DNA from 2 places in the Pectinatus sottacetonis genome. Region 2 is predicted to be linked to the other one. Evidence: riboswitches for the same ligand, from Rfam matches in the RefSeq annotation. Region 2 holds a riboswitch; the other holds the start of a gene.
The links. Region 2 has a riboswitch for cobalamin ahead of I6760_RS01410 (methylmalonyl-CoA mutase family protein). Riboswitches for the same ligand answer to the same signal wherever they lie in the genome.

Region 1: another riboswitch for cobalamin. It lies ahead of I6760_RS09090 (methyltransferase); the one in region 2 lies ahead of I6760_RS01410 (methylmalonyl-CoA mutase family protein).

Annotation. Positions count from the first base shown of each region.
Region 1 is NZ_WIQK01000001.1:1,927,076-1,931,566, forward strand. Features, by position in the region: gene I6760_RS09065 (hypothetical protein) at 1-129, opposite strand, end outside; gene I6760_RS09070 (hypothetical protein) at 159-365, opposite strand; gene I6760_RS09075 (ECF transporter S component) at 464-1,000, opposite strand; gene I6760_RS09080 (cupin domain-containing protein) at 1,054-1,191, shown strand; gene I6760_RS09085 (MarR family winged helix-turn-helix transcriptional regulator) at 1,405-1,851, opposite strand; cobalamin riboswitch at 1,986-2,165, shown strand; gene I6760_RS09090 (methyltransferase) at 2,299-3,318, shown strand; gene I6760_RS09095 (TonB-dependent receptor plug domain-containing protein) at 3,315-4,491, shown strand, end outside.
Region 2 is NZ_WIQK01000001.1:325,681-330,171, forward strand. Features, by position in the region: gene I6760_RS01410 (methylmalonyl-CoA mutase family protein) at 1-2,119, opposite strand, end outside; cobalamin riboswitch at 2,325-2,503, opposite strand; gene rplL (50S ribosomal protein L7/L12) at 2,719-3,087, opposite strand; gene rplJ (50S ribosomal protein L10) at 3,138-3,677, opposite strand; ribosomal protein L10 leader region at 3,694-3,849, opposite strand; gene rplA (50S ribosomal protein L1) at 3,848-4,491, opposite strand, start outside.

The sequences.
Region 1 (4,491 bases), 1.6 Mb from region 2:
AGCTATGTTCTTAACATCTCTGTTTTGTATATCAGCAAATAACTGCCTTGTTGAATTTACCATATTATCACTTAGGCGTGATTCCATGGCAATAATTTCATTATGACGTTGATTATCTCTATCACGCATTTCTGATGTAAAGTCATTTAATTTGGAATTTATAGTAGATTAATATTTTTTTCTATAGAATTCATATCGTTTTTTATAGAAACCACGTCTTGATTTAATCGATTAAAATATTCTTTTTCATAATCCATTTTTCTATCATCATCCTTTATGCCATTAAAATGGCTATAACTATCAATCATACGTGACATTATTTCTTTATGAGTCGATGTTTCTGATTCAGAATCATTTTCTATCACGTCATCTTTAATATTATCTGATGATGCCTTTTAATTCTACCGGTTTTTAGCAGTTTGAAATGTAGTATGAGTTTTCTGCAGCTGAAATGGTAAAGATTTTATTTTTTATTGGGATAGAGCGTTTTTAATATACGTGAAAAAATTGGTGAAATGATGAAAAAAATTACAACTCCGAAAATAGACTGCAGGCAGTTCATGGGAACGCTTGCCAAAGCTCCTGCTGGTGTGTACATAAAACATTCTACAATAAAGTAGCCGCCTACATTTACTATACCAGCCAAAACAGTGGCGGCCAATGCCCGGCCAATGTTTTTTTTGAATACAAAATTCTTGTCTATAAAACTGTGGCGAAAGATAAGGACAACTACTACGGACATAAGAGCTTTGATTATGGCTGTCCATGGAGCATAAAACATATATCCTGCCAGCATGTCAGATAAAAAACCCCCGATAGCTCCCGCAGCTGCTGCAAAGGGCAAAGGCAAAACCATAGCTGCCACATAAATAAATCCGTCACCAAAATGAATATAGCCGCTGGTTGCTGGAATGGGAATCCGTATGATAAATGTTCCTAAAAAAATAAGTGCGGCAAACATTGCTGTAAGAACAACGTTTTTTAATTTACTATTATCCATATTAATCCCTCGTTTAAAATAGTTTAGTATCAGTTAATTGTCTTCCTGCTGGTATGGGCAATTCTTTTGTCCGCAGCCATAAGGAAAATGAAGACCTTTATGTTATTACTAATGGCAGCGGCAGATTTTTTGTTGATGGTGAAGAATTTTCGATAAGGGAAAGAAGTATGATCCGGGTAGTACCATGCTGAATGAGCATTAACAGCTGGAAAGGAAGACTTATAGTATGTTTGTGTTCAGGCAAAAGATGGCAGTCTGGAGCAATTTGCCCAAAATGATGCTGTCATTTCCGCTGCTAAGGTATCCTGGATGAAATAAACAGATTACTCCCAGCTAAAATATGCTGTCACATGTATGCATTTTTATAAGAGAATGCTATTCATGCGACAGTTTTTTGTATTAGATTAAAAGTGATGATCAACCATTTTTTGTGCGTAGTCTAAAAAATTTGATATGCTTTCCAGTGCCATTGGGGAAAGCGTTTTTAAATAATCAAACATATAACTATCTTTTTCTTCATGGAAAATTTTGTGCTGGAGAAAAGCTTTTTTCCCCAGAGGTGTTAAAAAGATACGGATTCTCTTTTTATCGTCCATATCGATCTTTTTTTCTACAAATCCATGTTTTTCTAGTTTGGCAATGCTTTTGGAAATAACTGCTCGTGATACAGAAAAAAAACGTGCAATTTCAGAAATGAACATTCCTGGATAATCACCTAAAACTTTTATTAAATGGATTTCCCCCCTATATAATATAATTCCTCTGCCGAAGTTCATTTTTTTCATTTTACTATTTGCAATAGTTTCGATAAGGCCTACTAATTGTGATGAAATTTGTGTTTTTTTATCCATATATCTATTTTATTAATATTTTATTGTGGATTCAAGTTAAATTTAATAAATAATTTATGCTATATTTGTAACCCTGGTTGACAAAAACAATATAAATTGTTAATATACAAGCATAAAAAATATTATGCAGCTAAAAAAATTTAATAATATCAGGTGCTTTATTGCTTAATAGAGAAGTTTGGTGAAATGCCAACGCGGTCCCGCCACTGTAATGAGGAGCTATCACAAAATATACCACTGGATATATATCTGGGAAGGTTTGATGAACAGCAATGATCCATAGCCAGGAGAACTGCCTGATAAAAATCACCGTTTTACCTGCGAGCGATGGGGAGGAGATTAGCAATGCCTTGTTATAATGAAGATTTGTTGATCATATCAAAATTGATCGTCAAGTCTTTTTTTATGTCAAAATAGTTTCTAATTTATGATAAAAGGAGATATTTTATGAAAATGCCAGATTACAGTCCGAGAATATTTTTTAATATATTGCAACAGCAAAAGGAAACCCAGATATTACTAGCGGCTATTCGTTTGGATGTATTTTCCTTTTTAGATGAAGCAAAAACTGTTGATAAAGTGGCTGATTTAACGGGTTTCGACAAGGAAAATCTGGGACATTTGCTGCGGGGGTTAACATCTATGGGAATATTGGATAAAACAGGTCATTTTTATATTAATAAAAATGAAGCAGCAGTTTATTTATCGAGAAACAGTCATTTATATTTAGGAGAGTATTTTTTGTTTTGGGATAAAAAAACACATCTTAATAATATAGATGATTTAGTAAGGTTTGGAGCAACTGCTGCCAAAAATTCCGTTTTTTCATTTTATGATTTTCATGAGCTGGCACGTTTGGCTGATACGGAAATAAAGACTGGAAGAGTACAGTCGCTGCTGACTTCTTCTAGAACTTTTTTTAGCAAGAAACAAAAAATCCGTTTGCTTGATTTAGGGGGTGGCTCCGGCAGGATGGCAATAGAATTCATTAAAGAATATCCGCAGTCAGAAGGAGTTGTTTTCGAAAAGCCTGAAGTTGCTGACATACCAGGTAGTTTTATAAAGAAAGAAAACTTAACTGGAAAGCTTTCTATATTGTCGGGCGATTTTTTAACAGATAATTTAGGAACAGGATATGATTTAGTTATAGCATCTGGTGTACTCGATTTTGCGGGAGTACAGCTTCAAAATCTTTTGGAAAAAATATATCAAGCGTGTAATGACGAAGCGTATCTTTATCTTGTAAGCCATAATGTCAATAAAGAATTGACAGCTCCTAAAGAAGCTGTTCTTAATTGGTTGTCCAGTAATTTTGCAGGATTCAATATTTTAACTCCCAAGCCTGAACTTAGAGCTTATTTGGAAAAAGTAGGGTTTAAAGCAGTGGCTTGTAAAGAACAAAAAGGTGTAATAGCTAAACTTCAGGGTGAATGGTACCAAAAAGAAGGGAAAAAGACAGCTATATGAAAAAATATTTATTAACTATACTGGTAATTTTATTAGTAAATAATATAGGCTATTGTATGGCAAAAAATACTGATGTTTCAGAAAAAGATCTATCGGCATTTTCTCTTGAAGAAACAATAGTAACTGCTACTAAGACGCCGATAAATAAAAAAATATTACCTACTGATGTATCAGTGATAACAGCTGAGGATATAAGCAGACGTAATGCCCGTACACTGCAGGATATTATCGATAGTTTACCAGGAATTGCCATAAGCAGAAATGATGGGAAACAGACGCTTAATATTAGAGGATTTTCGTCTAGATATTCAATGATTCTTATCGATGGTCGGCGTATTCCTGCGGAACCAGATTTTGATTATGAATTGGCAAGATTGCCACTTGATAATATTTCGCGTATAGAAATTGTACGTGGCAGTGCAGCTGCAATGTATGGCGCAGATGCTTTGGGTGGTGTAATTAATCTTGTGACTAAAAAAGGAAAAAAGAAAAAATTAAAATTAGAAATAAATGAATTATTAGATAATACTACGGCTCATTCTTCACATGATTATTCTGTATCTTATGGTTCAGGGCTTAAAGGTAAAACGGAGTTTTATATTTCTGCTAATCATGTAAAAAAGAATTTACTCGCAAAAGAAAATGGAACTAGTTTTTTCCCTTTTGGTACTCGTAACAATTTTAATGCAAGAATAAATTATCATTCAGCAAAGGATGAAACTTTTTCATTATATACATCTTACATGCGGGAAAATAACCATGAATATGGGATATTTAATGGTCTGAAAAATTATAAAATTTTTACGGATCTACATAATAAAAATAATCGGCAGCAGTATAGTTTGAGCTATGAAAAAAAGCAAAAGTTATGTGATACATATATAAATATTTATAATTCAATTTGGAATAAAACTAACGATACTCTGAATCGACGCACAGGACAATATACTAATGCAATTTATGGACGAACTACATTAACAGGAATTGAAGCCCGCTCCAGTCGTAATATTAGTAATAAGCACCGTTTTACATGGGGAAGTGATTATCGTTCAGAGTTATTTAAAGGAACAGGAATACAGACTGGTGAAAATGAATTTAGTAAAATACTTCGTGGGAAACTTTATTCGGGTTCGGCAGTAAGGACTAATTATACAGGAGTTTTTTTGCAGGATG
Region 2 (4,491 bases):
GATATACAGGTTCTAAATCCTTAGGAGCAGCGCCAGCTAAATAGAGTTCAGCATCCGGCAGAGCCTTTTTCAGTTTAGGCGCTAATTCTGGCACAATTTCCGGATATGTTTTGTCTGAAGAACATATAACAACAACATCTGCTCCTGACTCTTTAGCCGCTTCAACTGCCTCATCTGTTGTCTTAAAGCCATTGTTTGAAAGGACATCAAATGCCCCTACTTGCAAAAAACTGGTAGAAAAATCTGCTCTGGCTTTATGTTGCGGTATCGGCCCCATATTCGCTAAAAACACTTTGACATTATCATTATTTCTTTCTTTATAATTTTCTGTTACCTTACGCAAAGCTTCATATCTTTCACTCCAACGGTGCGGCATTATTACTTCTATATTTTCACTTACACCATCATATCTCGTATTAAGCGCTTTACGTATTTCAGCAATAGTTGCCCCAGATTTTACTGCCTCTATAGCTGAATCAACCAAATTTTTCTGTGATATATCAGCTAGTTTACTTAGCTTTTCCTGCTTAAATACTTCATCAATATCACTCAAATATTCGTTAATTTCATCTGTACGTTGCTTTTTAAGGGCAACTGTATCTTCCGGACGTTTATCAATCAGTTTTTCTGTCATATTAGGATACATATTATTCCCAACAATACGATCTTTACGAAATTCTGCATTTTTGAATCTTGATTGCAATACTTCAGCGATCTGAGTCTGCGGATATCCTTCCTGAAGGGCCTTGATTAATCCACCTTTTTGTTCTATTAATTGAAATTCTGCCCAAATCTTTTCCTTCATCTGTTTTGTCAGACTTTCAACAGCCCATGAACCACCTGCCGGATCTATCGGTTTTAATAAACCAAACTCTTCTTGAAGCATAATCTGCACATTACGGGCTATACGGCGGGAAAATTCATCACCTTTTCTAATAGGTTCATCAAAAGTTGCATTTTCATATGAATCCACCCCTCCAACAACACCAGAAAAAATTTCCGTAGTATTTCTGAGCATATTTACATAGGGATCATAAACTGTTTTAAAAAACAATGCCGGTCTGGCATGAATATACATACGCTGATCGTTTTCATCTCCGCCAAATGCTTCTACAATTTTTGCCCATATAGGACGAACGGCCCTCAATTTTGCTATCTGGATAAAGAAATTAGCACCCATTGAAAAACCAAAACAAATCTTTGATGCCGCTTGCTTAATTGTCAAACCGCGTTCCTGCATAGCTCTCAAATAAGCTACAGCCATGGATATCGTATATGCCATTTCCTGTACATCATTAGCTCCACCACGACTAAACACATCACTTTTTGCCATAATAGTCCGCAAGTCAGGTGTATTTTTATCAGCCCATAACGCACATTGGTACATTTCATCATACAAATCAGTAAGGGCAGTGTAATTTTTTCCTTGTGCTACCATCTGTCCAATAGGATTCGCGCCTATAAAACCATGCAGTTCTTTCAAATGTTTCCCTGATGCTTGTAATGCCCCTGCAGCCATTGATAAAATAGGCAGTGCCGATGCACCTGCATAAATATATAACCTATATTTCTTCAGATCAAGACCGTTAAGAATATTATGCATATCAGCAAGTGTAGTTATACTACAACCTTCATCACCAACCTTATCGGCATTTTGAGCATCCTCATTCAATATAGTAGCCCTGTCAAGCCTCAAATTATAGATAGTTGATCCCCTGTCAATTTCATGTTTGAGAAGCTCATTATTTTCCTTCGGCAGAGTTTCATCACATGACTGTGCCACACCCCATGGCTGTCCTACATACCCACTTATACGTGAACCACGCATAAAATCATTCATTCCCGGAAAAGAATTTTTGGGTAGGATACTTTCTGTCATAGCCTTGGTATACATAGGTTCAAATGTAATGCCTTCATATGTTTTCGTATACATTTTCTTATCAAATGGTGCACCCTTTAGCAGCGCAATACAGGCATCTTTCCATTCTTCATAAGTAGGCGGAACAAACTCATCAAATGGTACTTTAGGAAAATCTGTTTGTTCGTCCGCTTTTTTCAGCATAGCCTTCAAATCAAGACTGCCGCCTTCATCTTGATTTTTTGTTTCTTCTTTCATCAGAAACCTCCCTCTCAAAATTACAAAATAAAAAAATCTGTCTGCAAGTTCCAGACAGATGATAAATACTAAGCTTTATAAAATTTAGGCAAATAAAAAACCGGCTAAAAAACTAAGCCGGAGAAATAACTATGTAAAATTTTATATGCACAGTAAAAATCTCCTCCCTATCGCTCGCAGGTATAAGCATCAATAAGTTCTGATGCTAACGGTGATGTTAAAACAGGCAGTTCTCCTGGCTTAGACTCATTGTATTTTCAAGCCTTCCCAAAGCATCAGCTTCAGTGGCATAGTTTGAAAAACTCATCTTTACAGTGGCGGGACCGCTTCGGCTTATACCGAATTCCCTATTAAGTCCTAATAGACACCTGTTTTCCTCTATATTCTATTTTCATGTTAATATTAACCGGATTTATTGTATTTGTCAACTATACTTTTTTAGATATTTTTTAATATGACACAGTTATTATGAAAATTATAACATAATGTTTTTTTAATTAATACTTTTTAAATTTTTATTATATTTTTTTACATATAGAAAAATATAAAAGCCCCATATCTTTTTTAGATACAGGGCTTTTTTAACCGAGCTGTAAAATAATTTATTTTACTTCTACAGTTGCGCCGGCTTCTTCTAATTTGCCTTTAATATCAGCAGCTTCATCTTTAGAAACTTTTTCTTTGATAGGAGCAGGTGCACCATCAACTAAAGCTTTAGCTTCTTTTAAGCCAAGACCTGTAATGGCACGTACAGCTTTAATTACATTGATTTTGCTAGCACCAATTGATGCAAGAACTACATCAAATTCAGTTTTTTCTTCAGCAGCAGCACCACCGGCAGCGGGAGCAGCTGCAACAGCAACAGGAGCAGCTGCACTAACACCAAATTTGTCTTCCATAGCTTTTACGAGTTCAGATAATTCAAGAACAGTCATTTCTTCAATGGCCTGCATTATTTCTTCTTTAGTCATTTTAATATCCTCCATAAGATAATTTTTATTAGTTTTATATAGTAATCTGCTTATGCTGATTCTTTTTGTTTACGAATAGCTTCAAGCACATATACAGCGTTGCGAATAGTTCCTTGAAGTACATTGACCATACCGGAAATAGGAGCCTGCATACTGCCAAGCATTTTGGCAATGAGAACTTCGCGAGATGGCAGGGAAGCCAATTCTTTAACTCCAGCTTCATCAATAACTTTACCATCAACTACACCAGCTTTAACAGTTAAAACATCTGTTTTTGCTAAGTTATTTTCCTTAATAAAAGCTTCGATTACCTTTGCTGGTGCAACAGGATCTTCTGCCGAATAAGCAATAGCGGTAGTACCTTCTAAGTAAGGAACCAATTCTTCATATCCCAATTCTTTCACAGCAAAACGCAGCATAGTATTTTTTACTACACGGTAAGTAACACCTGCTTCACGCATTTTTGTACGCAGTTGAGTATCCTGTGAAACATTAAGACCTTTATATCCTGTAAGAACAAGACTTTGTATTTTAGAAAGTTCTTCTTTTAATTCAGCAACAATAGCTTGTTTTTCTGGACGTACTGCCAATGAAAACACCTCCTCTCATACAAAACTAAAACAGCCTGCGACATTCCTGCCGCAGGCTGAATTTAAGATTATATTAAATACTATATATCAAAAATCCATTTAACCTCGGCAGGCTTATCTATTATACTGCGTCTGCAGCACCTGCTGTCTTAAGTTTTATAAGAATTATATTATTCAGCTTTAGAAGTCTTTATAAGCGGGTTAATGTGAATCCCTGGTCCCATAGTTGCAGCTATAGTAACAGATTTCATGTACTGTCCTTTTACAGCAGCTGGTTTTACTTTTACAAGTGTATCAAGTAAAATCTGAAGATTCTCTAATAATTTAGCATTATCAAAAGACGCTTTCCCAATAGGAACATGAATATTTCCCGCTTTATCGGTACGATATTCTATCTTACCTGCTTTGATTTCATTAACAGCTTTAGTTAAATTCATGGTAACAGTGCCTAATTTAGGATTAGGCATTAAGCCACGAGGGCCAAGAAGTTTACCCAAGCGACCAACAACTCCCATCATATCAGGTGTTGCTACTGTAACATCAAAATCAAACCATCCACCCTGAATTTTAGTCACAAATTCATCTGAACCAACAAAATCAGCACCAGCATCTTCTGCTTCCTTAACTTTATCACCCTTAGCAAAAACTAAAACACGTTTTGCCTTGCCTGTACCATGTGGTAAAACTAAAGCACCGCGTACTTGCTGATCAGCATATTTAGGATCTACCCCTAAATGAATGGCAGCTTCTATAGTTTCATCGAATTTTGCTGTAGCTGTTTTCTTTACTAAATCAACTGCTTCAGCAGCATCAT